Regions from separate parts of the Bradyrhizobium sp. UFLA03-84 genome, predicted to be linked through region 2. Evidence: predicted binding sites of a transcription regulator. Region 2 holds the regulator's gene; each other region holds the start of a gene.
The links. Region 2 encodes LexA, which represses DNA repair genes until DNA is damaged. Its sites were predicted from a motif close to TGTTCNNNNTGTGTTCNG; they were not measured.
Positions count from the first base shown of each region.

Region 1: ruvC (crossover junction endodeoxyribonuclease RuvC) is a predicted target of LexA. The motif match lies at 1,565-1,582, and genes of this name have one in related genera.
Region 3: CK489_RS11400 (ATP-dependent Clp protease adaptor ClpS) is a predicted target of LexA. The motif match lies at 2,106-2,123, and genes of this name have one in related genera.
Region 4: CK489_RS21740 (putative DNA modification/repair radical SAM protein) is a predicted target of LexA. The motif match lies at 762-779, and genes of this name have one in related genera.

Region 1 covers NZ_NSJY01000003.1:22,201-29,586, reverse strand. The annotation lists gene CK489_RS00210 (methyl-accepting chemotaxis protein) at 1-418, opposite strand, end outside; gene CK489_RS00205 (YebC/PmpR family DNA-binding transcriptional regulator) at 632-1,378, shown strand; gene ruvC (crossover junction endodeoxyribonuclease RuvC) at 1,608-2,135, shown strand; gene ruvA (Holliday junction branch migration protein RuvA) at 2,132-2,749, shown strand; gene ruvB (Holliday junction branch migration DNA helicase RuvB) at 2,746-3,795, shown strand; gene CK489_RS00185 (metallophosphoesterase) at 3,967-4,884, shown strand; gene ybgC (tol-pal system-associated acyl-CoA thioesterase) at 5,044-5,445, shown strand; gene CK489_RS00175 (nuclear transport factor 2 family protein) at 5,526-5,993, shown strand; gene tolA (cell envelope integrity protein TolA) at 6,158-6,631, shown strand; gene CK489_RS00165 (glutathione binding-like protein) at 6,808-7,386, opposite strand, start outside.
Region 2 covers NZ_NSJY01000015.1:180,380-187,765, forward strand. The annotation lists gene CK489_RS29505 (DUF3280 domain-containing protein) at 1-103, opposite strand, end outside; gene CK489_RS29510 (sensor histidine kinase) at 330-1,748, shown strand; gene CK489_RS29515 (response regulator) at 1,745-2,407, shown strand; gene CK489_RS29520 (HAD family hydrolase) at 3,418-4,056, shown strand; gene CK489_RS29525 (molybdopterin molybdotransferase MoeA) at 4,082-5,293, shown strand; gene lexA (transcriptional repressor LexA) at 5,538-6,242, shown strand; gene CK489_RS29535 (hypothetical protein) at 6,497-6,925, shown strand; gene CK489_RS29540 (hypothetical protein) at 7,087-7,314, shown strand; gene CK489_RS29545 (ComEC/Rec2 family competence protein) at 7,311-7,386, opposite strand, start outside.
Region 3 covers NZ_NSJY01000009.1:266,738-274,123, reverse strand. The annotation lists gene CK489_RS11405 (mechanosensitive ion channel family protein) at 1-1,825, opposite strand, end outside; gene CK489_RS11400 (ATP-dependent Clp protease adaptor ClpS) at 2,153-3,883, shown strand; gene CK489_RS11395 (tetratricopeptide repeat protein) at 3,891-5,981, opposite strand; gene CK489_RS11390 (Rrf2 family transcriptional regulator) at 6,141-6,605, shown strand; gene CK489_RS11385 (class I SAM-dependent methyltransferase) at 6,592-7,386, shown strand, end outside.
Region 4 covers NZ_NSJY01000013.1:1,639,832-1,647,217, reverse strand. The annotation lists gene CK489_RS41790 (ImuA family protein) at 1-690, opposite strand, end outside; gene CK489_RS21740 (putative DNA modification/repair radical SAM protein) at 859-2,094, shown strand; gene CK489_RS21735 (UdgX family uracil-DNA binding protein) at 2,094-3,545, shown strand; gene CK489_RS21730 (inorganic phosphate transporter) at 4,144-5,766, shown strand; gene CK489_RS21725 (LysR family transcriptional regulator) at 5,963-6,877, opposite strand; gene CK489_RS21720 (cytochrome P450) at 7,014-7,386, shown strand, end outside.

The DNA.
Region 1 (7,386 bases), on a different contig from region 2:
AGCGATCGACATTGGCGGTGGCCTCGCGCGCTGCGGCCGCGGCGTCGTCGGCGAGCTGGCTGGCGCTGCGCACCTGCGCGCCGATGCCTTCGGCTGAATGGGTGAAGCGGTCGGCGGCTTCGGAGAATGTCGTCGCGGTGCTCTGCGCGTCGCTGCTGCGGCCGGCCAGAGCATCGGTTCGGGCGCGGATGGTCGCGAGCCTTGTTGCCGTCGCCTCGGCGCCGTCGGCGACCGAGCTTGCGGCGCGCTCAAGCTGGCGGATCATTGCACCGAGCTCAAGTTCCAGCAGCTCCAGAATCTCCTTGGCCGAATCAGCCTCGGTGGAGATCTCAAGCTCGGCAACCGCGGCTGGAACCTGCGGCGCGACGGCCGGCGCAGCCGGCTCCGGCACTTGCTTTCGAAACAAACCGAACGCCATGGGAGTTCCGGGGGCTCTGGGAAAGTTACGGCGGGACGGCGGCGATCCTCGCATCGGGGCATGAAGTCATGGTTAACAAGTGCCTCATATTCCGGCTTGCGGTAGTATTCCCAAGCCGGAGGGCCCCGCCGATCCTTTGATTTTGACCGCAAGGGGCCTATAAGGCCGCGTTTTCCATCCCTGTTCAGACCCTAAGCTCCAAAGAGACGTCGCATGGCCGGCCATTCCCAATTCAAGAACATCATGCACCGCAAGGGCCGGCAGGATGCTCAGAAGTCGAAGCTTTTCGGCAAGCTGGCCCGCGAAATCACCGTGGCGGCCAAGCTCGGCACCCCGGACCCGGCGATGAACCCGCGGCTGCGTGCCGCCGTGGTCGCCGCCCGCGCCGAGAACATGCCCAAGGACAATATCGACCGCGCCATCAAGAAGGCCGCGGGCAATGAGGGCGAGAACTATGACGAGATCCGCTACGAGGGTTATGGCCCCGGCGGCGTCGCCGTCATCGTCGAGGCGCTGACCGACAACCGCAACCGCGCCGCCTCCGACATCCGCTCGTTCTTCACCAAGTCCGGCGGCAATCTCGGCGAAACCGGCTCGGTCGCCTTCATGTTCGATCGCACCGGCATCATCGAATACGACGCCAAGGTCGCCTCCGACGACGCGATGCTGGACGCCGCGATCGAGGCCGGCGCCGACGACGTCGTCTCCAGCGAAAGCGGCCACGAGGTCTACGCCTCGCAGGATACCTTCCGCGAAGTGGCAAAGGCGCTGGAGGCGAAGTTCGGCGAGCCGCGCAAGGCGGCGCTGACCTGGAAGCCGCAGAACACCGTCTCGGTCGACGACGAGACCGGCGAGAAGCTTTTGAAGCTGATGGACCTGCTCAACGAGCACGATGACGTTCAGAACGTGTTCGCCAATTTCGAGGTCTCTGACGCGCTGATCGCCAAGATGGGCGGGTAAGAGCCTCTGTCATCGGCTCAAGCTCTGGTGTCATCGCCCGGCTCGACCGGGCGATTCAGTATTCCAGAGGCCGGTGTTTGATCCGAGAAGCCGCGGCGTACTGGATCCCCCGCTTTCGCGGGGGATGACGAGTAGGGCTGGATGACCAGCACGGTGCGATGACAAGCGGAGCAGGGGATGAGCCTCCGTTTGTGTTTCGTTCTCGCCGGGCAGGCGGTATCACTACCCCATGACAGCCCAGCCGATTCGCTCTCCCGTCCGCATCATCGGTATCGATCCGGGTCTCCGCCGCACCGGCTGGGGCGTGATCGAGACCGAAGGCAACCGCCTGGTCTATATCGGCTGCGGCTCGGTCGAGCCGCCGGATGATCTGCCGCTGGCAAGCCGGCTGCTCGCGATCCATGAAGGGCTTGCCGCCGTGCTCGGCGACTTCAGGCCGGCAGAGGCCGCGGTCGAGCAGACCTTCGTCAACAAGGACGGCGTTGCCACGCTGAAGCTCGGCCAGGCCCGCGGCGTCGCCATGCTGGCGCCCGCAATGTTCGGTATCTCGGTCGCCGAATACGCGCCGAACCAGGTCAAGAAGACCGTGGTCGGCGCCGGGCATGCCGAGAAGAACCAGATCCAGGTGATGCTGAAGATCCTGCTGCCGAAAGCCGAGCCGCCGTCCGCGGATGCCGCGGATGCACTCGCGATCGCGATCACCCACGCGCATCACCGCCAGAGCGCGGCGCTGCGGCTCAGGGTGGCGAACCTATGATCGGCAAGCTGAAGGGGCTGATCGATTCCTACGGCGAGGATTACGTGATCCTCGACGTCGGCGGCGTCGGCTATCAGGTGCATTGCGCGGGTCGCACGCTACAGGCCTTGCCGTCGCCGGGCGGAGCGGCCGTGCTCTCGATCGAGACCTATGTCCGTGAGGACGCGATCAAGCTGTTCGGCTTCCGCAGTGATCACGAGCGCGAGTGGTTTCGCCTGCTGCAGACCGTGCAGGGCGTCGGCGCCAAGGTCGCGCTCGCGGTGCTCGGCACGCTGCCGCCGACCGATCTCGCCAATGCCATCGCGCTGCGCGACAAGGCGGCGGTGGCGCGCACGCCGGGGGTTGGGCCAAAGGTCGCCGAGCGCATCGTCAGCGAATTGAAGGACAAGGCGCCGGGCTTTGCCGATGTCGATCCCGCGGTGGTGCAGCTCTCGGGCGCGATCGACAACAACCGCGCGCCGCGCCCGGTGACGGATGCGATCTCCGCGCTGGTCAATCTCGGCTACGGCCAGCCGCAGGCCGCCGCCGCCATCGCCGCCGCGTCGCGCAGCGCCGGTGAGAGCGCCGAGACCGCGCAGCTGATCCGGCTGGGGCTTAAGGAATTGTCGAAGTGAACACGCCCTCGCGCATCGTGACGCCCGAACGCCGCTCCGACGATGTCGGTGACACCGCGCTGCGTCCGCAGTCGCTGACGGAGTTTGTCGGCCAGGCCCAGGCGCGCAAGAATCTCTCGATCTTCATCGAGGCCGCCAAGAAGCGCGGCGAGGCGCTCGATCACGTGCTGTTCGTCGGTCCCCCCGGCCTCGGCAAGACCACACTGGCGCAGATCGTCGCGCGCGAGCTCGGCGTCGGCTTCCGCGCCACCTCCGGTCCGGTGATTGCGAAGGCCGGCGACCTCGCGGCGCTGCTGACCAATCTGGAAGAGCGCGACGTGCTGTTCATCGACGAGATCCATCGCCTGAGCCCGGCGGTGGAAGAGGTGCTCTATCCCGCGATGGAGGATTTCCAGCTCGATTTGATCATCGGCGAAGGCCCCGCGGCACGCTCGGTGAAGATCGAGCTGTCGAAGTTCACGCTGGTCGGGGCGACCACGCGCGCCGGCCTGCTCACCAATCCGCTGCGCGACCGCTTCGGCATTCCGGTCCGGCTCAACTTCTACACCGTGGAAGAGCTGGAGAAGATCGTCACCCGCGGCGCCCGCGTGCTCAACATCGGCATGAGCCCGGACGGCGCCAACGAGATCGCGCGCCGCGCCCGCGGCACGCCGCGCATCGCCGGCCGCCTGCTGCGCCGGGTGCGCGACTTTGCCTCCGCGGCGGACGCCGATTCCGTCGATCGCGGCATTGCCGACCGGGCGCTGAGTGCGCTCGAGGTCGATAGCGCCGGGCTCGATGCGATGGACCGGCGTTATCTCACCACCATCGCCCTGAACTATGGCGGCGGGCCGGTCGGCGTCGAGACCATGGCGGCGGCATTGTCGGAGCCGCGGGATGCAATCGAGGACATCATCGAGCCCTATCTGATCCAGTGCGGCTATCTGCAGCGCACGCCGCGCGGCCGGCTCCTGACCTCGCATGCCTTCCGCCATCTCGGCCTCGCCGAGCCGAACCGTGATCCCTCGCAGTTCGGCTTGTTCGGCGGTAACGGCGACGACGACTAGGCCAGCGCTCTCGAAGACGTGAATAGACGTGTTGATGCAGCGCATCGCGCGGGCCGGTAACCTTGCGTGCTAACCATTGCGTAGCGTCTGCAGGCCGTTTGCACAAACGCGGCCCAATTTCGCTCCAATCAACGGGCCTATGGTCGTTCAGGCATCACCGATCACACGTCCATGATCTCACGTCGTCATTTTCTTCGCGGCTTCGGCGGATTGACCGCCGCCTCCGCTTCGACCGCAGCCTACGGCGTCAGCGAGCCGGTCGTCCGGCTCGCGCTGACGCGCTACGATCTGTCACCGCGGCAATGGCCTTCGGACTTTCCGCTCAGGATCGCCGCGCTCGCCGACATCCACGCCTGCGATCCCTGGATGTCGCTCGACCGCATCTCGGAGATCGTCGAGCGGACCAACGCGCTCAATGCCGACATCATCGTGCTGCTCGGCGACTATGTCGCGGGGCTGCGCCACGTCACGCGCTTCATTCCGGCGTCCGAATGGGCCGCGGTGCTCAAGGGCCTGAAGGCGCCGCTCGGCGTGCACGCGGTGCTCGGCAATCACGATTACTGGGAAGACAAGACGGTGCAGCGGCAGGGGCAGGGTACACCGGTCGCGCGTCGCGCCCTGGAGCGCGCAGGAATCCCGGTCTACGAGAACGACGCGGTGCGGCTCGTCAAGGACGGCCGTCCGTTCTGGCTCGCCGGTCTCGGCGACCAACTCGCCTTCATGGCGGCGCGGCGCTATCGCGAGATCAGGCGCATCGGCGTCGACGATCTCAACGGGACGCTCGCGAAAGTCACCGACGATGCGCCGGTGATCCTGCTGGCGCACGAGCCCGATGTTGCGCTGCGCGTGCCCTCGCGCGTCGCACTGCAACTGTCCGGCCACACCCATGGCGGTCAGATCCGGCTGCTCGGCTGGTCGCCGGCGGTGCCCGTCAAGCACGGCATGCGGCTCGCCTATGGCCATATCAAGCTGAAATGCGACGTCGTCGTCTCCGGCGGCCTCGGCTGCAGCGTCATGCCGTTCCGCCTCGGCGTGCCGCCCGAGATCGTGCAGGTGACGCTGGGTGCAAAGGGACCTGTGGTGTCCTGATCGCGCTTGCGTGATCGAGGAATTTGCGCAACACGATTGTTGTTCCAGAGCCTGATCCGGAAAAGCTTCCGAAGAGATCATGCTCAAACGACCTCAATCGAGGGGCCGCAATTGACCTTACCCCATATCGACGGCGCGATCCGCGACGGCCGGCACCATATGCAGGTCCGGGTCTATTATGAAGACACCGACTTTTCCGGCATCGTCTACCACGCCAATTACCTGCGGTTCATGGAACGCGGGCGCACCAATCATCTCCGATTGATGGGCGCCGAACAGAATGCGCTGTTCGAGGAGGCGCAGGAGGAGACCGGCGGCTTCGCCTTCGTGGTGCGCTCGATGACGCTGGACTTCCTCAAGCCCGCGCGGATGGACGACATGCTCGATGTTGTGACCTGGCCGATCGCGGTGAAGGGCGCCTCCATCATGCTGGCGCAGGAGGTCCGGCGCGGTGATGACGTGCTTGTGAAGGCGCAGGTCCGCGTTGCCTTCGTCAGCGGCGGCCGTGCGCAGCCGATCCCGAAATCCATTCGAGCGTTGATGAAGGCTGATTTGGCCTAACTATCGGGCGATAGCGAACGCCCCATCGACTCTCTGTCGCGTCGCGATAGATTTGCGCTGCCAACAAGGAGGGATCGCCGATGTCACGCCCGCCACTGCCGCCCTTTACCCGTGAGACCGCCGCGCAGAAGGCGCGCATGGCGGAAGATGCCTGGAATTCGCGCGACCCGGTTCGGGTTGCCGGCGCCTACACCGAGGACAGCCGCTGGCGCAATCGCTCAGAGGTGTTTCAGGGGCGCGATGCGATCGTGGCCTTCCTGACCCGCAAATGGGAAAAGGAGCAGGAGTACCGCCTGATCAAGGATCTCTGGGCGTTCGACGGCAACCGCATCGCGGTGCGCTTCCAGTACGAATGGCACGATGCCAGCGGCAACTGGTTTCGCTCCTACGGCAATGAGCAGTGGGAGTTCGACGAGCACGGCCTGATGCGTCGCCGCGAGGCCTCGATCAACGACATCGCGATCTCGGAGAAGGACCGCCGCTTCCACTGGCCCGCGCCCGGCCCGCGGCCGGCCGATGTGCCGGGGTTGGGGGATAGTCCGTTTTAGTTGTCGTCCCGACGCCCTGGTGAGCGATCGCACCGCTCCCGGATTGCGCTGCGCTTCATCCGGGCTACGGGATATTGCCCGGCCGATCGAAAGCGTTTGCAAGTCTCGATCACGATCGGTTTATTCGGCGATTGCAACCTCAACGCGTCTGCCGGACTCATTCCATGTCAATTGAACGTTCTACAGCCCTTGTGTTCACGGGCTTCCTCCTCGCGAGCGCTTTCTTAGCCATTCCAATTCAGCCAAGCGCGGCGAAAAGTGAGATGCGCGGGCCCGACACCTGGGGACCGATGTTCAGGCATCAGGTCGAGAGGTGTTGGAGGAAGCCTGTACGCGTCGGTGACGAGGCCGCGAGCATGAAGGTTGAGTTCGTGGTCAAGCTGACGCGAGAGGGTAAACTGGATGGGCAACCCGAGGTGTTGCCGGGGAGTAAGCCGGCTGCGTCAGATTATGCGCGAGCCTATCAAGCGAGTGCGCTGCGAGCGATCACTGACTGCCAGCCGTTCACTTTGCCGGCCGAATATTACGATCAATGGAAGCACTTCCAGCCGGTCTTTATGGAACGGCCCGCAGGGCAGGGGCAACCTGCCGCTGGAGAGCTCGATACGCGCAAGCTTTCGATTTGCCGGGGATGCTGACCGCGGCGCGCAGCCTACGGCGATACTTCACCTCGCCCCGCCTGCGGGGAGAGGTCGGATCGCATCGTCAGATGCGATCCGGGTGACGGGGAGTCTCCGCGAGTTCGTCTCTTAGCGACCTCGCGGAAACTCCCCCTCATCCAACCTTCTCTCCGCAAGCGGGGAGAAGGAGAAGCTTACGCCGCCGCCTTGTGGCGGGCGATCTCGGCCTTGTAGAGCTCGAATTCTTCCGCCACCGCCTTCGCGACCGAGGGCCGCGACCGCAGGCGTTCGTAGTAGGCCTTCAGCGCCGGCCATTTCGCGAGCTCGATCGGCGGTGTCGCCATGGTCCAGTTGATGACCGTGACGAGATAGGCGTCGGCGACGCTGAAGTGGTCGAGCAGATAGTCGCGACCCTTCAGATGATCCTCGACATGGTCGAGCCGCGAGACGTATTTTTCCAGCGCGTAGGTCTTGGCCTCCGGCGGCGCCTTCTTGTCGAGCAGCGGCAGGAACAGGCCCTTGTGCAGTTCGGTGCCGATGAAGCACAGCCATTGATGCAGCTTCGAGCGCTCGGCGTTCGACGCTGTGCCGAGGCCGGCCCGCGGAAACTGGTCGGCGACATATTGCAGGATCGCGGCGTTCTCGGTCAGCACCACGCCGTCGTCGGTGCGCAGCGTCGGCACCAGGCCAAGCGGGTTGACCTTGTTGAAGTCGGAGCCGTCGTTGCGCACCTGCTTGGTCTTCGGATCGACTTCGAGGTAGTTGGCCGGCTG
Region 2 (7,386 bases):
CGAGCGGGGATGCCTGCGCGGCGGCTTCGGCGCGAACCGGACAAGGTCCGGCCAGGAGGCCGATCAACGCGAGGGCGTGCAAAACAAGGCGGGACTGGCGCATGAACTGGGCCCTTCGGGTGCTTGTGCGGGCTGGTCGACCGCAGATCTAGGGCAACCGCCTCGGCACCGCAGCGGAGCGTCTCCCGGCCGGTGCCGGGAAAATTTCACGACCGCGGTCCGCACCCACCGCGGCGCTTCTCGACACGTTCATTCTGCCGTTTAATGCGCATCACGGCCCTGCCCCGCAACGGGCGACGAAGGCCGCCTGCGACTGCGAGGATACGCCGATGCGGAATTGGTCCGGAAGCGATCTGAAGCTGCGGCTGACCTTGCGTGTGGCCGCTGTTGCCACACTCTGCTTTGCCGTGATCTCCGGCTACTTCCTGTTCGACTCCGACCGCGCAGTGCGCGCCAGGATCGCGGCCGTTGCCGAGGTCGCCGCAAGGACGCTGGAGCTGCAGCAGAACAAGATCCAGTGGCTGAACAATCCGCACGCCGAATTCCCCGATCTCGACAGCGTGGCCGCCTCGGTCATGGCGCCCGGCCTGTGCCTCGCATTTCGCAGCAAGGGCGGCGAGATCAGCCAGCGCTTCTGCGGCGGCGCGCAAACCGATACGGCCGCGCCGCCGCTTGCCTTCGCGGCTCTCTATCGCCGTCTGTTCGATCCCGGCCGGGAGGCCGTGCGCCCGGTGGTTGCGCGCGGCCATACGATCGGCGAGGCCGTGGTCTGGGTCGATCCGGCCGTGCTGACCGCCGAGGCCTGGCACGATGCCGGCCGGCAGATGGCGGTGCTCATGATCGCGCTGCCGCTGCTCTGCGCGCTTGTTTATGCGGCGCTGGCGCGTGCGCTGCGTCCGACGCTTTTGATCCGCAACGGGCTGGCGCGGATCGCCGCAGGCGACCTCGCCGCGCGCCTGCCGCCGTTCGATCTCGCCGAATTGTCGGCGATCGGCGACGTCTTCAACCAGCTCGCCGAGCGCCTCGCCGCCGCGCTGTCCGACCGCAACGCGCTGACGCAAAAGCTGATCCTGGTGCAGGACGACGAGCGCCGGCATCTCGCGCGCGAACTGCATGACGAGTTCGGGCAGTCATTGGCTGCGATCCGCGCGCTTGCCGCTTCCGCACGCCTGACCGCGATCCAGGATTGCCCGCCTCTGCTCGCCGAATGCGACGGCATCGCGCGAACCGCGGCCGATATGATGGAGACGTTGCGCGGCGCCCTGTTCAGATTGCGCCCGCCCGATGTCGACGAACTCGGTCTCGCCGCGAGCCTGGAGGGCCTGATCGCCGGCTGGAACGGCCGAAGCCGCGGGCAGCCGCGGTTCGAGATCGCCCTATCGGGATCGTTCGCGCGCCTTCCCGCTTCCATCAGCGCCAATCTCTACCGCATCGTGCAGGAGGCGCTCACCAATGCTGCCAAGCACGCCGGCGCCACGCGCGTGGTGCTGCGGCTCGAGATGCGCGAGGCGGCTTCCGGCAGCGACGGCGAAATCGCGCTCGCTATCGACGATGATGGCCGGCCCGGCGATCCCCAAGCCGATCTGCAGGCCAAGTCCGGCATGGGCCTGCTCGGCATGCGCGAGCGGGTCGCGGCGCTGGGCGGGCGGCTGAGCTTCGAGGCCGCGCAGCCCCATGGCGCATCGCTCCGCGTTGTCGTTCCCCTCGCTGCCGGCGCAGCGGCAGCGGCGGTGGAACGCGCGGCATGAGCAACGCGGCGCGAACCATCATGCTGGTCGACGACCACGCCGTGGTTCGGGAGGGCTACCGGGCGATGCTGCAGAAGCAGCCGGGCCTCCGTGTCGTCGCCGAGGCTTCCGACGGCGTCGAGGCCTACCGCCTCTACAAGGAGACCGGGCCCGACCTCGTGATCATGGACCTGTCGATGCCCGGCATCGGCGGCATCGAGGCGATCCGCCGCCTCAAGCAATGGGACAAGCGCGCAAAGATCCTGGTCTTCACCATGCACCAGAACGCGGCCTTTGCGGCGCAGGCGATCCGCGCCGGCGCGAGCGGCTACGTCACCAAGACCAGCCCGCCGGAGACGCTGGTGCATGCCGTGATGGATGCGCTGTCGGGCAAGATCGCGATCAGTCCGGACATCGACCACGAGCTTGCGCTCAGCCGCCTCGCCGGCGAACGTGCCGCCGCCGACCTCCTGACCGCGCGGGAATTCGAAGTGCTACGCATGCTGCTCGCGGAAAAGACCACCGACGAAATCGCCGAGGCACTTCATCTCAGCCCCAAGACGGTGGCGAACCTGCACTCCCTGATCAAGGACAAGCTCGGCGTTGGCACGGACATCGAACTGGTCCGCCTCGCGCTGCGGCAGGGCATCCTGACGCAACTCGATCTGCGCGAACAATGAGACCGCATCGGGCGCCACTTGGCGATGCAGTCCGGCGCTCATCGAGATCGGCGCTCCAAAGAAAGGACCCCAGCGAGGGGGTCGCCGGGGCCAGAGCAACTCAGTCACATCATCCTAGACCCTTTCGCAGCGCATAGCCCCGCTCCTTCGGATGACCGGAGTCGTACGGGGCCAAAACCGTGAACCCTGGTCCGCTTTCGTCCGTATCCGTACTGGTCAGGATTTTGCCATTCCTCCTGGGGCTAGAACCAACGCCGCCCGCCGTATTTCAATGCGGGCGGCGTTGCTCGTTTCCGGACTGAAGTGCCGGCCAGTTTCATCGAAGTTCCCGGGCAGGAACCGGAACGGACCCTCATCGATGTGAGTTGGACAGAATGATTTTCGAGGAAGGAGCGTCGTCGCCGTGACCCGGAAAACCTTGCAGGCACGTTCTGAGCAGGCGCTCGTCGTCATTATTCTCAGCACCGGCGCACTCATCGCCTATCTCGGTCTGGCGCTATCCAGGATGTGAGCGGTCTGCGCTCGGCATGCCGAAAGCTGGTAACGCCAGCCACTGAGTTGCCTGACGGCGCAAGCCTCCCGCAGCACGATATTTCGATTTATCCGAAATTTAGTTCAGTATCGTCTGTCGCGAGAATGCGGATATGTGGCTCGCGCGAAAACACACACTCGCCGTCGTCCCGGCGAAAGCCGGGACCCATAACCCCAAATGTAAATTGCGACGCCATGTCGGAACGACGAGTCCCTTCAATAACATCTGCTGCGGCGTATGGGTCCCGGCTTTCGCCGGGACGACGCGTGGAGGGATTCTTGCCCCACCTCATCCTTCGCTGCCATCGCCCGGCTCAAGCACCGCTGCCTCTGGAATACTGGATCACCCGCTTTCGCGGGTGATGCCCCCGCATGAGATGGACCGAGCTCGGACCAACCTCAGCATTCCGGTCGCATGCCTGCCGCACAAATCGGGGACATTGCCGCCTGCCCGCAATTCTCGTACACGGTTTCATGCAATGACCTCGCAACTCTCCCCCGATACCGTGGACGTGCTGCTGTTCGATATCGGCCGCGTCGTGCTCGACATCGACCTCGACAAGGTGATGGCGCACTGGGCGCAGCATGCCGGCTGCGCGCCGGCCGACCTCGCCAGCCGCTTCGTCGTCGACGACAGCTTCAAGCATCACGAGATCGGCCGGATCGACGACGCGGCGTTCTTCGAAAACCTGCGCCAGTCGCTCGGCATCGGCCTCAGCGACGCGCAATTCCTCGAGGGCTGGAATTCGATCTTCGCCGGCGAGATGCCGGGCATCGCGCCGCTGCTCGCGGCCGCCGCGAAGCGGATGCCGCTCTACGCGTTCTCCAACACCAATCCGGCCCACATCGCGCATTTCTCGGTCGCCCATGCCGAGCTGCTCGGCCATTTCCGCAAGGTGTTCCTGTCCTCGACGATCGGCTTTCGCAAACCCGACGCCGAGGCTTACGATCATGTGGTAAAAGCCATCGGCGTGCCGGCGTCGCGGATCCTGTTCTTCGACGACCTGACTGCAAATATCGAGGGTGCGCGGGCGCGCGGCCTTCATGCCATCCACGTGACATCGACGGATGACGTGGCAAGGGCGCTGACTGCACTTGGAATTGACTCCCGGGAATGAACCCTGGAATTGAGGAGCTCTGAGCGTGGCCCTGATGCCGGTTGCCGATGCCCTGTCCGCCGTTCTCGCCGGCGCCGAGCCGCTGCCGCAGGAGATGGTCGCGCTCGATGCCGCCTACCATCGCACACTGGCGGGTGACCTCGCAGCACTCCGCTCCCAGCCGCCGCAGCCGATGTCGGCGATGGACGGCTATGCGGTGCGGGCCGCCGACGCGGCCGATCTGAAGGCCCGGCTCAAGGTGATCGGCGAAGTCGCCGCCGGCCGGCCGTTCGAGCGGACGGTCGGGACCGGCGAGGCGGTGCGGATCTTCACCGGCGGCGTGATCCCCGACGGCGCCGACGCCGTCATCATCCAGGAGGACACCAGGGTCGACGGCGACCACATTGCGATAACCGAGGCGGCTGCCGCCGGACGGCACATCCGCGCCGCGGGCGTCGACTTCCGCGAGGGCGACGTGCTGCTCACCGCCGGCAGCCGGCTGTCGGATCGTGCCCTGTCGCTCGCCGCGGCCATGAACTATCCGGAGCTCGCGGTGCGCCGCCGGCCGAAGGTCGCGGTGCTGGCGACCGGCGACGAGCTGGTGATGCCCGGCTCAAGGCCCGGTCCCGGCCAGATCGTCTATTCCAACGGCTACGCGCTGCGGGCGCTGGCGCGGGCGGAAGGCGCCGAGACCGTCGATCTCGGGGTTGCCGCCGACACCGTGGAGGCGACCACGGCCGGCATCCGCCGGGCGCGCGAGAGCGGTGCCGACATCCTGATCACGACAGGCGGCGCCTCGGTCGGCGACCATGATCTGGTCAAGCAGTCGCTGGAGGCCGAGGGCGTCAAGATGGCGTTCTGGCGGATCGCGATGCGGCCCGGCAAGCCGATGATGCACGGCCGGTTGGGAGCGATGCGGGTGATCGGCCTGCCCGGCAATCCGGTGTCCTCCTACGTCTGCGCCTTCCTGTTTCTGGTGCCGTTGATTCGGGCGCTGAGCGGCCGAAAAGTGATTCATCATGTCCGCGCGAGCGCCCTGCTCGGCCGCGACCTCGCCGCCAACGACCAGCGCGAGGACTATCTGCGCGCGCGTCTCGAAGAGCGCGAAGACGGCGCGCTGATCGCAACGCCCGTGATGCAGCAGGACTCGTCGCTGCTCGGGAATCTCGCTGCGGCACGGGCACTTCTCGTGCGTCCGCCGTTTGCGCCCGCTGCGCCCAAAGGCAGCGAATGCGAGATCCTGACGCTGCCGGAGTGAGGCCTGCGCGGCCCGCTCATGGTGCGTTGCTTGATACGTTCACCTGAAATTAAGTGGTTGCGGAACACATATCGAACATATAGTGTCCGTTCATGATTTGTTTCGAGTACTGGTGTCTACAAACGGGAAGCCGCCGGGGAGCGCTTGCAACAAGCAGCATGCTCCTGAGGTCAGGCCCGGCCTGCAGGCCCCACTGAAGAGTCTCGGAATCGAACGACGCTATCAACCGGGGGGAATACTCGAGATGCTCACGCGCAAACAGTACGAACTTCTGCGTTTCATCAATGAACGTCTGAAAGAGGCCGGCGTGCCGCCGTCCTTCGATGAAATGAAGGACGCACTCGACCTGCGCTCGAAGTCCGGTATCCACCGCCTGATCACCGCCCTGGAGGAGCGCGGCTTCATCCGCCGCCTGCCCAACCGCGCCCGCGCCATCGAAGTCATCAAGCTGCCCGAGCTCTCCGCCGGCGGCGGCAACGGTCGCCGCGGCTTCACGCCAAGCGTCATCGAAGGCACCCTCGGCAAGCGCACCAGCACGCCCCCGGTCGCCGAGGACGACGGCAACCGTCCGGTCGCCGTCCCCGTGATGGGCCGGATCGCCGCCGGTACGCCGATCGAGGCGCTGCAGACCCGTAGCCACACCATCAGCGTGCCGCCCGACATGCTCGGCGCCGGCGAGCACTATGCGCTGGAAGTGCGCGGCGACTCGATGGTCGACGCCGGCATCCTCGACGGCGACATGGCGCTGATCCAGCGCAACGACGTCGCCAACACCGGCGACATCGTGGTGGCGCTGATCGACGAGGAGGAAGCCACTCTAAAGCGCTTCCGCCGCCGCGGCGCGTCGATCGCGCTGGAGCCGGCCAACACTGCCTATGAAGTGCGCATCCTGCCGCCGAACCGGGTTCGCATCCAGGGCAAGCTGATCGGCCTCTACCGCAAGTACTGAGTGCAAATACTTGCGGCGGCGAGGAACGAGCAACACATCGGATCGTTCCTTGAAGGATAGCGTAACGTGCGGCCTGCCCGATGCGCTCCGATACCTCTCGCGCAGCGTCGCGTGTTTGTGATCGGAGCGTTCGCGGACCAGTCGTACAATCGCCCAGAAACGAGCAGAGACTCGTTCGCTATCGTCCACTCTGGTAGAGGCCCTATGCCTCAAGGAGAGGCACGGGTCGCTACCTCGAAATGAGGAGCCATCCGATGTGTGACTATAGTCTGCACGCCGTGGCATCGCGCCCCGCCATTGTCGGAGAGACGCTGATCACGACGACCTTCCGCGGCACGTCGACCCGCGGCTTTGCTTCGGAGAACGATCCGACCGTCGCGGTTTGCATGCTGCCGGGCACCGAGCTCGCTTTCGCCGAGAACGTTCGCTACGACAGCCGCTGGATCTGGACCAAGACGATGAACTTCCGCGTCGGCGTGTTCAACGAAGTCGAGCCCGACGTTCCCGATCGCCATCACGACGCGGTCGAATTCCCCGACGGCAGCCATGTGCTGGTGACCCAGCTCGTCGAGGGGCAGCGCGTCAGCGTGCTGCAACTGCCGGCGCTGCATCCGCAGGTCGAGCAGAAGCCGAAGGTTGTGGAGCGGCGGCCCTCCGCATTCGCGTCGCTGTTTTTGGGTTGAACGCATCGTCGCCGCGGAATGAACCATCCGGCGGCGGATGACCTAAGCGATTTCGAGCGACCCCGGACGCCGGGTTCCGGGGCGCACAAGGAGATTTGCGTCGGCGGGCGGCTTGCCGCATGATCGTGCACGGAGGACGTGCACTCACGGAAACCGGCGCAGTGGTCGATAAGGTCACATGGCAAAAGGCTGGACGCGTCACGGAACCGGGCCGCTACATGTTCCGGTTCGGCTGGCTGACGGTCACGGCTGACGACCTGAAGGTCTGGGAGCGGTTTCCCGAGGCGGTGTTCACCCTCGTCAAGAAGCCCGACGGCGGCCCCGACTCCGACGAATACCATCTCGGCCTGTTCGAGCTGCCCTCCGGCACCTCGCTCGATCCCGGCTAATCCTCACCTTGCAGATCTGCCTCGGACGGCGTCGCGTCGACGGCGGGCCGTGGCGTTGTGGCGGGCGGGCGC
Region 3 (7,386 bases), on a different contig from region 2:
GGAACAGCCCGGTGATCAGGTCCTGCACCAGCTTCTGCGAACCGAAACCGATCGCGATGCCGACGATGCCGGCGCCGGCGAGCAGCGGCGCGACGTTGACGCCGATCTCGCTGAGCGCGGTGAGCCCGACCACCGCAACGATCATGCAGAACAGCGCGGTGCGCAGCATCGGCTGGAAGGTACGCAACCGTGCCGCGCGAGCGTAATGCCCCTCGCGCGACAGCGTGTCGATTTGGCGGTCCATCAGCGCATTGGCGACTTCCCAGATCACGGCCGCGGCGAGCGCGGCGATGCCGATCGTCACCAGCGCCGAGATCAGGCGAGAGCCGATCTGGCCGCCGTAGAACCAGACGATGGCGTCGACGCCCCAGACCTCGAGCAGCGCGACGAAGCCGATCAAGGCGATCACCGTTGTCACCACCTTGCGCAGCAGCGGCAGGTAGCGGTTGGCGCGCGTCTCGAGTCCCGGGAAACGTTGCATCAGGTCCGGGCTGATGCGGAAGCCGCGATCGATCAGGCTCAGCACCACCATGGTGACGAGCCGGGTGACCAGCAGCACCGCGACCGTGCCGACAAAATATTGCAGCAGCAGCGAATAGCCGTTGCGGATGTTGAGCGCCCACACCGCCCACAGCGCGAGGTCGAGCGCGATCGCCAGCACATGCCAGAGTGAAGCGAGACGGTTGCGCGTCCGCGCCGCAAGCCCGGTGCGATCGGCCGGCGCACGGATGACATCGGCGACCTGGCGGCGGCACTGCAGGATGATGACGACGACGAACAGATGCACGACCAGCATCACCAGGCGGATCAGCGCGGCATAGCCGGCGCGATGCAGCCCGAGCAGCAGCGCGACGTTGGCGAAAGCGATGCCGGAGACCCCGACCGCAACGATGCGCCGCGCCCAGATCTCGATATAGGCCGCGGTCTCGGCACGGACGCGGAACAGGCCGAAAGGCCCCGCCAGCGCCCGCACCGCGCAGATCAAGACGCGCGAAAATACGTAAGCATTGACGACGGCGAGGATCACCAGCCGCGTCGTCGATTGATCGCCGATCTCGGTGCCGAGCAGCGCCGTGGCGATGCCGCCGAACACGACCACCGGCAGCAGTTCGAGCAGCAGGCGGCCGAGCACGAAGGGCAGCCGGACCAGCGACTGCCAGGCCCGCGCCAGGCTGAGCCGGCGCCGATGCAACTCCGGTTCCGGCGTGACATCGGTAACCGACGACGGCGGATCGGCGCTCGCGAGCGCCTGCACCGGCATGCGCGCGGTCTGCGGCAGCCGCGTTTCGAGGAACGCAACCGGCCGCTTGATCAAGCGGAACACCACCCATTCGGCAGCCAGGGCGCAGCCGAACACCAGCGCCAGCTTCCAGGCGATGTCGATCAGGAGGCCATACGCGTCCGGATCATTGGCGGTGCGCACAAACCAGTAATAGAACGCCGGAAAATGCGTCAGCGTGCGCGCGACGTCGGCGACCTCGCGCGACATCTCGCCGACCTGCTCCGACACCATCAGCAGGAGCTGCGCACCGAGGCTGTCGGCGGTGAGCGGGATCGGCGAATGCTGCTCGGGTGCCGGCTCCGCGGCGGCCGGCTGAGCAGCAGCCTGGGGCGAGGCCTTGGCGATGGCGCGCAGCGTGTTGATGATCTCGCCGCGCTTCTTGTCGTCCTGCAGCGTCTCGAGCGCGCGCTTCGCCTGCTCCGGTGTCAGCGTGTCGCTGGTACCGGGTTGCGGCGGCGCCGGCTTGGCGGCCGGCTGCGCAAGCGCGGGAGAGACGAACAGGGTGAGGACGAGAAGGATCGCAAAACGAAATGTGTGCGACACGAGGGCCTCTTATTAAAAGTCATTGCGCGACGGCTCATCCCTGGAAGGAATCAGCTCTCGCGCTCGCGCCATGTCGGATCGCTCCTTTTCGCCCCGATGATGTGTCGGAAGTTTGCCGTTGCAGCGGCCATGTTTTGGCATTTGCCGCAACACAATCGTCACAAGTGTTGAGCGGCGTTTACGCATGCAAGGCGGTCCCGGCTGGGCCGGCCGAGCCGTTCACCACACGTCAGGGATGAGGCGGCAGAATCTTTCGCTTGACGCAGGCTGGCGGCCATGGTGTTCTTATTTTGTTCTTTTGGTTTGCGATTGCGTTTCGGGGGTGTCATGCACGACGTGTTCAGCGACGACGGTCCGGTCAGGCTCTTCTTTCATGATGACGACGAAACGCCGCTGGAATTCATGCGCAACTTGTTGCGCACGGTATTCGGCAAATCCCGGAAAGAGGCGATTGCCGTCACCGCGCGAATCGAGGCCCAGAACGGCTTCGCATGCGGCCCCTATCCCGCGACGGTGGCCAAGGCATTGCTGGAGTCCGCCCAACAGCTGATCCGCAACAACGGGCATCCATTGCTGATCACCGCGTCAGCCGCGGACGCGGCCCGGCCGTGCGATCTCTGTGGCGCGTTGGAGCCCGTGACCGACGTGTTTCTCATCCGCCGGACAGTCTGCCTGTGCGGCAACTGCCTGATCGCCGCGCGGGCAAGCTCGGAAAATCTGCCGAGCGAGGAGTTCCGATATGCCTTCATGGCGCTCGATTGGCATTTTGCCGGGACGCCGCGCAATCAGATCATGACCCGGTCGCGGCAATTTCCCGGTCACATGCGAGCTGACGTTCAGACCGCGATCGACAGGTTGTTCGCTGCGCCGATCCATTTCTTCGGCATTCACGAGCAACACCGCTATGAGACCCTCGGGATTGCCTCGCTGATGGAGAACAGCCGCAACGCGCCGCCGATCGCGCCGCCGCAGTATCACGACGTCGACGTTGGAGAGCCCGAGTCAGTCAAATGCCTGAGCAATGGCTTGTGGCTGTGCCAAACCGAAGAGCTGCGCTACGCGGTGCTGCTCAGCTACCATCGTGATTATCAGACCGAACCGGGCTTGCGGATCGAACTCGCGGTGCCTGCGGGTACCGCTGGAAACGCCTTGGTGCAGCGGACCTTCGCGGAGCTGGAAGCGGCCGTACACGCGGCACGATCCTATCGCGGCAAGATCCTGTCGCTTGAGGATGCCGCCGACTATCGCGGCCGCGCGCGCGGCGTGACCGTGCATCGCTTGCCGACCGTCGCGCGCGACGACGTGATCCTGCCGGAACGGACGCTGCGGCTGCTCGACCGCAACGTGCTCGGCTTCGTCGAAAGCCGCGATCTGCTGCGCAAGCTCGAGCAGTCGACCCGCAAGGGCATCCTGCTCTACGGCCCGCCCGGCACCGGCAAGACCCACACCATTCGCTATCTCGCCACCAATCTGCCAAACCACACCACGCTGATCATCACCGCCGAACAGGTCGGGCTGCTCGGCGCCTATATGAGCCTCGCGCGGCTGCTGCAGCCGACCATGGTCGTGATCGAGGACGTCGACCTGATCGCGCGCGACCGCGAGGACATGGGCGGACCGTGCGAGGAATCCCTGCTGAATAAGCTGCTGAACGAGATGGACGGCCTGAAGGAGGATTGCGATATCCTGTTCGTGCTGACCACCAACCGGCCAGAAGAGCTGGAGGGCGCACTGGCCGGCCGGCCCGGCCGTATCGACCAGGCGATCGAGGTGCCGCTGCCCGACGAAGCGGGACGCGGCAAGCTGATCCGGCTCTACGGCCGCGGCCTGCCGCTCGCGCCGTTCGTCATCGATGCAGCGGTGCAGCGCACCGAAGGCGTCAGCGCCGCCTTCATCAAGGAGCTGATGCGCCGCATCGCGCAGGCCAGCATCGCCCGCAACGAAGGTCAAGATGTCACAGCCGAAGACATCGACGGAGCGCTGAACGAGATGCTGTTCGACGGCGGCCGGCTCAACGTGAAGCTGCTCGGCGGCGCGCAGGGAATGAGCGCCGGGTGAGACCGGGTCAGTGCGCCAAGCGAGGCGGCAGCAGCAACTCGCGTTCGCCAGCTGCGACGCGCGCAAGTTCGTCCGACATCCGCGCCAGCACGCGGTCCCAGGCCTGCGGTCTGTCCTGGCGGAACAGCCGCATGGTCGGATACCAGGGCGTGTCGGCGCGGTCGCGCAGCCAGCGCCAGTCGAGCGCATAGGGACACAGCATCCAGACCGGGCGCCCCAGCGCGCCGGCCAGATGCGCCACCGAGGTGTCGACGGCAATGACGAGATCAAGCGCGCAGACGGCGGCCGCGGTGTCGGCGAAGTCGCCGAGCGTCGGCGCAAGATCGACGATATCGGAGCCGAGATTCCGCAGCACCGGCGCGTCGTCGGGCCGCGGCTCCTTCTGCAGGCTGTAGAGCTGAACGCCAGGCGTGACCAGCCGAGGCAGCACGGCCTCCGCCGGCAGCGAGCGCTGACGGTCGCCCTTGTGCCTGACATTGCCGGCCCAGACCACGCCGACCTTCAAGACGGACACGCCACTGAGTGCGTCGCGCCAGCGTGCCAGCTTGCCGGCATCCGCCTGCAGATAGGACGTCGCCGCAGGAATCGTCTCGACGGTGGTGCGGAAGATCCGCGGCAGGCTGAGCAGCGGCAATTGCAGGTCGAACGGCGGCAATGTCTCGCCGCGGGCAAGCACCACGACGCCGGGCAGCATCGGCCGCAGCAGCGCGACCAGCGCCGGCTGAACTTGCAGCAGGATTCGGCCGCCGGTGCCCACCAGCATCGGCACGTAGCGGACGAAATTGATGACATCGCCGAGCCCGTACTCGGCGAACAGCAACAGCGTGCGCCCCGCCAGCGGCTCGCCCTGCCATTCCGGTTCGTCGAACACCGGATCGCCTTCACTGAGCATCTTGGTCTTGCGGCGCCACTGATACTCCTCGAAGCCCTCCTCGAACTCGCCGTTCATCAGCAGGAAATGCGCGTGGTTGTAATGCGCCAGCGGCTGCTCGGGATCGAGCGCGATGGCCCGGCGCGACGACACCAGCGCGGCATCGATCTCGCCGGCGTTGCGCAGCGCGACCGCCAGATTGGCATGCCCCTTGGCATAGAGCGGATCGATCTCGATGGCGCGCCGATGCGCCGCGACCGCGGCCTCGACCAGGTTTTGCGCCTCGAAGATGATCCCGAGATTGGTGTGCGCAGCGGCATAGTCCGGCTTGAGCGCCAGCGCGAGTTCGGCGCAGGCGATCGCCTCATCGACTTGCCCAAGCTCGAACAGGCAGGCCCCGAGATTGTTGAGGATGACGTGATCGGAGGGATCACGGGCCGAGACCTGCCGGTAGAGACGGACCGCCTCCTCGCGCTCGCCGAGTTCGTGCAGCACCATGGCAAGCAGGCGCTGCGGCGCGAGGTTGCCGGGATCGAGCGCCGTTGCGCGCCGGTAGTGCAGGATCGCGTCCTCAAGCTGGCCGAGGCGGTAGAGCGCCGCGCCAAGGCCGCAGTGCAGCCCGGGATTGTCGGGATCCGCGCCGAGCCCGCGGCGATAGGCGGTGGCGGCGGCGTCGTGCTTCTTCTGATCGGACAGTGCGTTGCCGAGATTGAGCCAGACGCCGCGATAGGCCGGATCGCGCGCGATCACCTCGCGATAGGCCTGCTCCGCCTCGACCGGCCGCTGCTGCCCGGCCAGGGCAACGGCGAGGTTGAACCGCGCCCGCGTCAGGCTGCCATCGAGCGCGATCGCGCGGCGAAACGCCGTCTCGGCCTCATCGAAGCGCGACAGGTCGCACAACGCCACGCCGAGCTTGATGTGCAGGCCGGCATCCTTCGGCCGCAGCGTCACGCCGCGCTGGAAAGCCGCTACTGCGCCTTCGTGCTCGCCCTTCACGGCGAGCGCATCGCCGAGTGTGCCGAACGCCGGTCCATGCTGCGGATCGAGGCTGAACACCCGGTTCAGCAGCACCGCGCCTTCCGCGGCGCGATCGGTCACGAAGGCGATGACGGCGGACAGATGCAGCGCCGGAACATGGTCGGGATCGGCGCTGAGGATATCGCCGCACAACGTGCCGGCCTCCATCGCGCGGCCCGCGCCGTAATGCGCCACCGCATCCAGCAACATCCGATCGATCGCCACCTTGCCCACGATACCGCCCCCGACTTCAAGACCCCGATGGGGATTAAACGCGCGGCGCCGCCAAATCCGGCACGCGAATATCAGACCGCGGCCTGATATCCCGCCCCCTTGACGTCTTGCCCATCATGTAACATATGAAGTTACATGATCCGCGATAGCCGCCTGTCCAGCGTCCTGCACGGCCTGCTCCACATGATCGGAGCGGGCGAGCCGGTCACGTCGGAGCAACTCGCCCAGGCGATGGCGACCAACCCTGTGGTGGTGCGCCGGGTGATGGCGGGCCTGCGCGAGCAAGGCCTGGTGCGTTCGGAGAAGGGCCATGGCGGCGGCTGGACGCTGGCGCGCGATCCCGCCGACATCACGCTCGCCGACATCTATCGCGCGGTCGGCGCCCCCACCATCGTCGCGATGGGCCATCGCTCGGAAAATCCCGGCTGCCTGGTCGAACAGGCCGTCAACGATGCGCTGTCGGGGACGTTTCGCGAGGTCGAGGCGCTGTTCCTGAAGCGGCTCAGCGCGGTGACGCTCGATGCGCTCGCGAAGGATTTCAAGCGCCGCCTCGCCAAGCACAAACAAAGCCTCGAGGACCAGATTCATGCAGTCAAGTGAGCCGGCGAAACCGTTGCCGTACAACGATCCCGCGCATTGGGATAAGATGGTCACCGCCTACGAGGCGCAGTCACAGCCGTTCACGACGCTGTTCGCCGACGCCGCGGTCGCAACCCTCCCGATCGGCCCGGCATCGAAAGTGCTCGATGTCGCGACCGGCACCGGCGCCGCGGCACTCGCCGCCGCCCGCACCGGGGCTGCGGTCACCGCGATCGACTTCTCCGCCGGCATGGTGGCGCGGGTCCGCGCGCATGGCCTTCCAAATATCGAGGCACGGCAGATGGATGGCCAGGCGCTCGATCTGCCGGATGCCGCCTTCGATGCGTCGGTGTCGGTGTTCGGCGTCATGTTGTTTCCGGACTGGCGCGCCGGATTGCGCGAGATGGCGCGGGTGACGCGACCTGGCGGATCGGCTTCGATTGCGGTCTGGAAAAGCGCTGACGGCGCCGCCGTGCATCTCTTGCTGTCGCAGATCATCCGCCGGCTCTATCCCGACAATGTCACACCGATGCCTTGCACGGGCCTCGCCGAGCTCGCTGACCCCACCCGCTTTGCTGCGGCGGTCATCGCCGCAGGCTTCTCCGAGCCCGCCATCACCGAGATCACCCACGACTTCACGCTCAAGGTCGCCGATCCAGCCGACATCGACAAATTGTTCGAGTTCATGCCGCATTGGAGCGGGCTCGATGCCGGCCAGAGCGCCGCGGTCGCGCGCGCGCTCCGGAGCGAGATCGAGCAGAGACGGACCGGCGACAGCTTCGCGATTCCCTCGACCGCGCTG
Region 4 (7,386 bases), on a different contig from region 2:
CTCATCACATTTCCATTCCATGATCCATCGCCCGACCGGGCCATGACGATTGCGCACGAGTTCGGCCTCGACGCGCGGCGCGCCCCAAGGGCTCGCGGCATTGCCGGGTGGCGAATGCGCCGCGCGCACGATCCAGCGCGTCTCCGCGGTCGAGGGGATCGGAGTTGCCGCGATCCGCAGCACCAGCGCAGTGACGCCGGAGGCTTGCGCAGCCAATGTCAGCTTGCGGCTGGCGACGAGATCGAGCTGGCGCGCCTGGCCCCAGACCTCGAGCACCACGGCGCCGAGCGCATCGCAGGCCAACGCATCGGCCGCGGTGCGCAGAGCGCCGTCGACATCGGCGGCGCGCACCGTGACCAAGAGGCGCGGATCGAGGCCTAGCTCGGCAAGCCCGTGCATCGACAGCGCGCCGTTCTCGCGATCGGAAAAATCCTGCCGCACCCACACCAGCGGCTTGCGCGCCGATATGAGGCCGGCGAGCCCTGCGATGAAGCCGGTCGCAGCACCACTTTGATGGCCAGCGGCGAACACCTCATGCAGCGCGGCCGGCGCAAGTCCGCCGCGCAGCATCGCGTCCGCGCTCGCGTGGCCGAGCGCGATGCGGTTCGGCATCGCCGCCTCCGATGGCGCCTCGATGCGCGCGATGCTGCCGCGCAGAGACGCAAGCGTACCCGTGCGTGCGCCATTCATATGCGCCGCTCCTTCAACTTGAAAATTTGAGGCCGTCACTGCCTGAACAGAGAACCAGCGACTGGCTCAATTGTTCATGGTATGTTCTAATATAAAGCTAACAGACCCTGATGAGTCAATCGGATTGCGGACTTTTCTGATTCATTAGCAAAATCAAAAGGATTCACGATGGACGTGCAACGCAAGCTGGAGATCCTGGCGGATGCCGCGAAATACGACGCCTCCTGCGCGTCCTCGGGTACCGAGCAGCGGGATTCCAGCGACGGCAAGGGCCTCGGCTCGACCGCGCCAGGCATGGGCATCTGCCATTCCTACGCCCCGGACGGCCGCTGCATTTCACTGCTGAAGGTGCTGCTCACCAACGCCTGCAACTACGACTGCCTGTATTGCGTCAACCGCGCCTCCTCTAACGTGCCGCGTGCCCGCTTCACTGTCGACGAGGTGGTGAAACTGACGCTCGACTTCTACCGCCGCAACTACATCGAGGGACTGTTCCTCTCTTCCGGCATCATCCGCAGCGCCGACTACACCATGGAGCAAGTAGTCGCCGTCGCGCGCAAGCTGCGCGAGGAGCATCGCTTCCGCGGCTACATCCATCTGAAGACCATTCCGGAAGCCGACGACGCGCTGATTGCGGAAGCCGGCAGATATGCCGATCGCCTCTCCATCAACATCGAGATGCCGGAGGAGACCAGTCTCGCCAAGCTTGCGCCGGAGAAGGACGTCCGCGCGATCCGCCGCACGATGGGACGACTACGGCTGAAGCTCGACGAAGCCGCGGAAAAGCCTGCGACAAAAGCAAGGCCTGCCCGCTTTGCACCGGCCGGCCAGAGCACACAGATGATCGTGGGCGCAGATAGCGCAAGCGATCGGACCATCCTCAAGACCAGCGCCAACCTCTATGGCGCCTACCGGCTCAAGCGTGTCTATTACTCGGCATTCAGCCCGATCCCCGATGCCAGCCGCGCCCTGCCGCTGATCGCGCCGCCGCTGGTGCGCGAGCACAGGCTCTACCAAGCCGACTGGCTGATGCGGTTCTACGGTTTCGATGTCGGCGAGATCGTCGATGGACACGAAAGCGGCATGCTTCCGCTCGACATCGATCCGAAGCTCGCTTGGGCGCTACGCCACCGCGAGCGCTTTCCGCTCGACGTCTCCAGCGCCAGCCGCGAGGAATTGCTGCGCGTACCGGGCTTCGGCCGCAAGGCGGTCGACCGCATCATCGCGACACGCCGCGTCACCTCGATCCGCGTGGCCGATCTGGCGCGGCTGCACATCCCCAGGAACAAGGCGCTGCCGTTCATCGTTCTCAGCGACCATCGCCCGTCGGCACGCCTGCTCGATGCGGCCGGATTGGTAGAGCGGTTCAAGCCGAAGGCGACGCAACTCGGATTTGGGTTTTGATGCACACCATCATCCTCGACAGCGAAACCGACTTCAACGGTTGGCGACAAGCCGCACGGCGGCTGGCGCTGAACGAGGTGAAGCCGCAGGAAGTGACATGGACCGTGCGCAACGCCGAGCCGGAATTGTTTGCGGCGACGGAAGCTGACCATTTGCCCGATGTGCCGGAAGGCACCTTCAATGTACCGGCCAAATTCGTCGAGCTGGCGAAAGCGGCGATCCTGCATCGCAACTCCGAACGCTTCGCCCGGCTCTATCGCCTGCTGTGGCGGCTACGCAACCATCATGACCTCCTCAACGTCGCCACCGATCCCGATGTCGCCGAAATCAACGCGATGGCGCGTGCGGTGCATCGCGACGAACATAAAATGTATGCCTTCGTCCGCTTCCGCGAGGTCGGCCGCGTGAATACGCATTTCGTCGCCTGGTTCGAACCGGAGCATCATATTGTCGAGCTTGCTGCACCATTCTTCGCCAAGCGCTTTGCCGACATGCCCTGGTCGATCCTGACGCCCGACGTCTGCGCGCATTGGGACGGCCACGCGATCTCGATCACGCCGGGCGTCGCCAAATCCGAGGCGCCCGGCGAGGACCGGCTGGAGGAAACCTGGCGAAGCTATTACGCGGCGATCTTCAATCCGGCGCGGCTGAAGGTGAAAGCGATGCAGACCGAGATGCCGCAGAAATACTGGAGGAACCTGCCGGAGGCCTCGCTGATTAAGCCATTGATCGCGAGCGCGGAACGAACCGCCGTCGCGATGATCGCGAACGAGGCAACTGAACCGCACAAGCCGCAGAAGCGGCTGGATGAGCCGATGGCCCGCAAGCAAGCCCAGGATGCACGAGCCCACGACACCATCGCCGCCTTGCGCGACGAGGCCGCCGATTGCCGCGCCTGCCCGCTGTGGCAGGACGCGACGCAAACCGTGTTCGGCGAAGGGCCGCAAGGCGCGACGCTGATGCTGGTCGGCGAGCAGCCCGGCGACAAGGAGGATCTCGCCGGCCACCCCTTCGTCGGACCGGCCGGACAGATGCTCGATCGCGCGCTTGAGGACGCCGGCATCGATCGCGCCAGCGTCTACATCACCAATGCGGTGAAGCACTTCAAATTCGTGCAGCGCGGCAAGGTCCGGCTGCACCAGAAGCCGAACACAGCGGAGATCCGCGCCTGCCGGCAGTGGTACGCGCGCGAACTCGCCGCCATCAAGCCGGAGCTCGTGGTGGCGCTCGGCGCCACCGCAGCGCACAGCGTGCTTGGCAAGATCACCCCGATCAACAAGAACCGCGGCCACCTGATCGACCACGACGGAACCAAGGTGCTCGTCACCGTGCATCCGTCCTATCTGTTGCGGCTGCCCGACGAGAAAGCCAAGGCGCTGGAATATCAGCGCTTTATCGACGACCTGAAAATCGCCGCAGATCAGCTGCGCAATGCAGTCCGCGCAGCCTGAGTTCCACAAAATCAGTGGAACCGGAGTAACCACACTTCAACGTGAAATTGCTTCTAAACGCTGACAAATACCTACAACCTTTAATTGATCCGTGGTACTGTGACGTGTTCCGCAGGTATCGGGCGTCATGTTCACGCCATGACGTACCTTGAGGCGGGCGCGCTGCGCGGTTTGCTAGCCCCAATCGTGCGGCGCGCCACCTCATCATTCCACCCCATCCTGCTCCCTCGCTGCTTCCCACTCCGCGTCCCTTCCCGCGCTTCTCACCATCCGCGACCATACCGGCGACGTTTCCGGATTTCCGGTCGACAGAAATCCTGCCGTCAAGTACCCGCCGGCGAATTGCGCGGTCAGTGTGACTTCACCTGCACACAGTCTTGCCTTGCGAAACAAGTGCGGGCCTCTTCGCGGTCATCACTGACCTTCTGTTGCTGAAGATTGCCACGACGTCGCGAAGGCGCGTGAGCCTTCAATGCGTTGCACAAATATTCGGCTCGATCTCCGCCGGCCACGGATCACCGGCGCAATTCACGGCCGGATTTCAATTGCCTGTCACATGCATCGATCAAAATCGGCGGCATTGGGACAGGAGTTTACCATGAGCGATATGGCGTTACCCGGCTCGATCGAGCCCGCCCTGAAAAAGGGCCCGGATCTCGACAAGGGCTTCCACCCTATGACCGGAATTATCTATATGGGCGTGGTCGCGGCCGCGCTGCTGTTCGTTGCCTACAGCATTTATTCCGACGTCGACGCCACCGGCACGCGCGTCACGTCGTTCCTGCCCTACATCATGCTGTTTGTGGCGCTGCTGATCGCGCTCGGCTTCGAATTCGTCAACGGCTTCCATGACACCGCGAACGCGGTCGCCACGGTGATCTACACCCGCTCGCTGCCGGCGCATGTCGCCGTGGTGTGGTCGGGCATGTTCAACCTGTTCGGCGTCCTGCTCTCGAGTGGCGCCGTCGCGTTCGGCATCGTATCGCTGCTCCCGGTCGAGCTGATCCTGCAGGTCGGATCGAGCGCCGGCTTTGCGATGGTGTTCGCGCTGCTGATCGCCGCCATCCTCTGGAATCTAGGCACCTGGTGGCTCGGCCTGCCGGCCTCGAGCTCGCACACCCTGATCGGATCGATCATGGGCGTCGGCATCACCAACGCGCTGCTCCGCGGCCGTGACGGCACCTCGGGCGTTGACTGGACGCAGGCCGCCGGCATTGCCAAGGCGCTGCTGCTGTCGCCGCTGTTCGGCTTCGTGCTCGCGGCCGGCCTCCTCTACATCCTCAAGGCCGTACTGGCGCGCGCGACGCCGGCACTGTTCGGCGAGCCGGTCGGCAACCAGCCGCCGCCGTGGTGGATCCGTGGCATCCTGATCCTGACCTGCACGCTGGTCAGCTTCTTCCACGGCTCCAACGACGGCCAGAAGGGCATGGGCCTGATCATGCTGATACTGATCGGCACCGTGCCGACCGCCTATGCGCTGAACCGCGCGCTGCCGGCGAGCCAGATCGAGCACTTCGCCGCGCACTCGACCGCGGCCAGCAAGGTCATCGAAGGCAAGGCCGCCGGCTACAACGTGATCGGCAATCCGCGGCCGGCCGTGACCAACTATGTCGCGGAGCACCAGATCAACGAGGGCACCTATCCATCGCTGGCGGTGCTGGTGCGCGACATCGGCAAACAGGTTGCCGAGTACGGATCGCTGGCCAAATTCCCGGCTGACGCGGTCGGCAACACCCGTAACGACATGTACCTGGCGTCCGAGGCGATCCGCTTCCTGATGAAGGACAAGGAGGCCGAACTGACTGCCGCCGACGTCGCCACGCTGAACGAGTACAAGGGCTCGCTCGATGCCGCGACCAAGTTCATCCCGAGCTGGGTAAAGTTCGCCGTCGCCATTGCGCTCGGCCTCGGCACCATGGTCGGCTGGAAGCGCATCGTCGTCACCGTCGGCGAGAAGATCGGCAAGACCCATCTGACCTACGCGCAGGGCGCCTGCGCCGAGATCACGGCGGCAGCGACGATCGCGGCGGCCGATGGTTACGGCCTGCCGGTCTCGACCACGCATGTGCTGTCATCAGGCATCGCGGGCACAATGGCCGCCAACGGCTCCGGCCTGCAATGGTCGACCATCCGCAACATCGCGATGGCCTGGGTGCTGACCCTGCCGGCCGCGATGATCCTCTCGGGCATCCTTTACTACGTGTTCTACCACGTGTTCTGATGCGACATGGCTTCGGCGCGACCTGCGCCGGACAAAAGGCCCGCACCGTTGGTGCGGGCCTTTTGCTTTGAGATTTTCCGTCATTGCGAGGAGCGAAGCGACGAAGCAATCCACGCCTCCGCAAGGGTGAGAGGGATTGCTTCGCTCGCAATGACGAACGAGCTGGAAGCGTGTGACGAGGATTGTTCAGACGGCATCAGCCTTTCGCGGCGTAAGCCTTGGCGATCCCGGCCAGCAGGCCGCGCGCCCATTTGTGCAGGCCTGACTTGGCCGTCCTTGCGCTCCAGTACATGTCGATCGAGATCGGAACGCGGAACGGCAGCGCAGCGACATGCAGGGCGCCGCGCATTGCCCGCGCCAGATGATACGGGATGGTCGCGACCAGGCCGGTGCCCACGATGATACGCGCCAGACTGTCGTGGTTCGGCAGGCTGACGACGGGCTCGATCTCGACGTTCCTCGCCTTCAGCGCCTCGAGGTAGAGCGGCTGCCACTCGCCGCTGTGGGTGATGAAGACGTGCTCGGCCTTCGCATAGGCCGACAGCGCGATCCGGCCGCGCGCCAACGGATTGGTCCGATCCATCACGCAGACATAATGATCAGTGAGGACATGGCGCCGAAAGACGTTTTCGCCGACAACCCCGACTGGACCAAGCACGATGTCGCATTGGTTCTGCTTGAGATGGACGTCGCCATGACCCGCGGCATCGAGCAGGACAAGCCGGACCCTTGGGGCTCCCGCACGCAGCCGTGCGCTGAACTGCGGCATCAAGGTCTGGCGTTCGTGGTAGTTGCAGGAGATCGTGATGGTCCCCTGCGCCGTCGCCGGATCGAACTCGACCGGCGAGGCGAGCCCGTCGATCTCGCCGATCATGTCCCGCGCCCAGCCGACCAGCGCCGCGCAGCGCCCGGTGGCGGTCACGCCATTGCCGCTCCGAACGAACAGCGGATCATTGAGCGCGCCGCGCAGCCGCTCGATCGCATAGCTGATGGTGGACTGGTTGACGTCGAGGCGCTTGGCGGCCGTGGAGAACGACTGCAGGTCGTAGACCAGCACGAGCGTCCGCAAGGTCCCGATGTCGATCGGATCGATCGAGGAATTGGCCGCCACGCTGCACCTCCCGCATTGCCGGCAACCAGCCTAGCACAAGGCCATGTAATATTTCGATTGCCTATATCGATCCCATCGAATTGAGCGATCATCCCCGCAGGCGCTAGCCTCCCCAAAAAGCGCTCCGGGAGGACCAATGACCAGCGCCGTGCCCGTCGTCACCGACATCGCGTATCAGGATCTGCTCGATGACCCCTATCCGGTCTTCCGTCGCCTGCGCGAGATGGCGCCGGCGGTTTATGTCGAACCCGCGAAGCTGACGCTGGTGACGCGCTTCGACGACATCGTGCGGATCGAGCGCGATCCCGCGACCTACTCGGCCGACAATCCCTCTTCGCTGGTCAACAAGGTGATGGGGCCGACCTTCATGCGCAAGGACGGCGCCGAGCATGCGACCGGCCGCAAGGCGATCGAGCCCTCGTTCCGCCCGGCCACGATCAAGGAGCATTGGGCGCCGAAATTCACCGCGATCGCGCAAGCGCTGATCGATGACCTGTCGGCGGCCGACG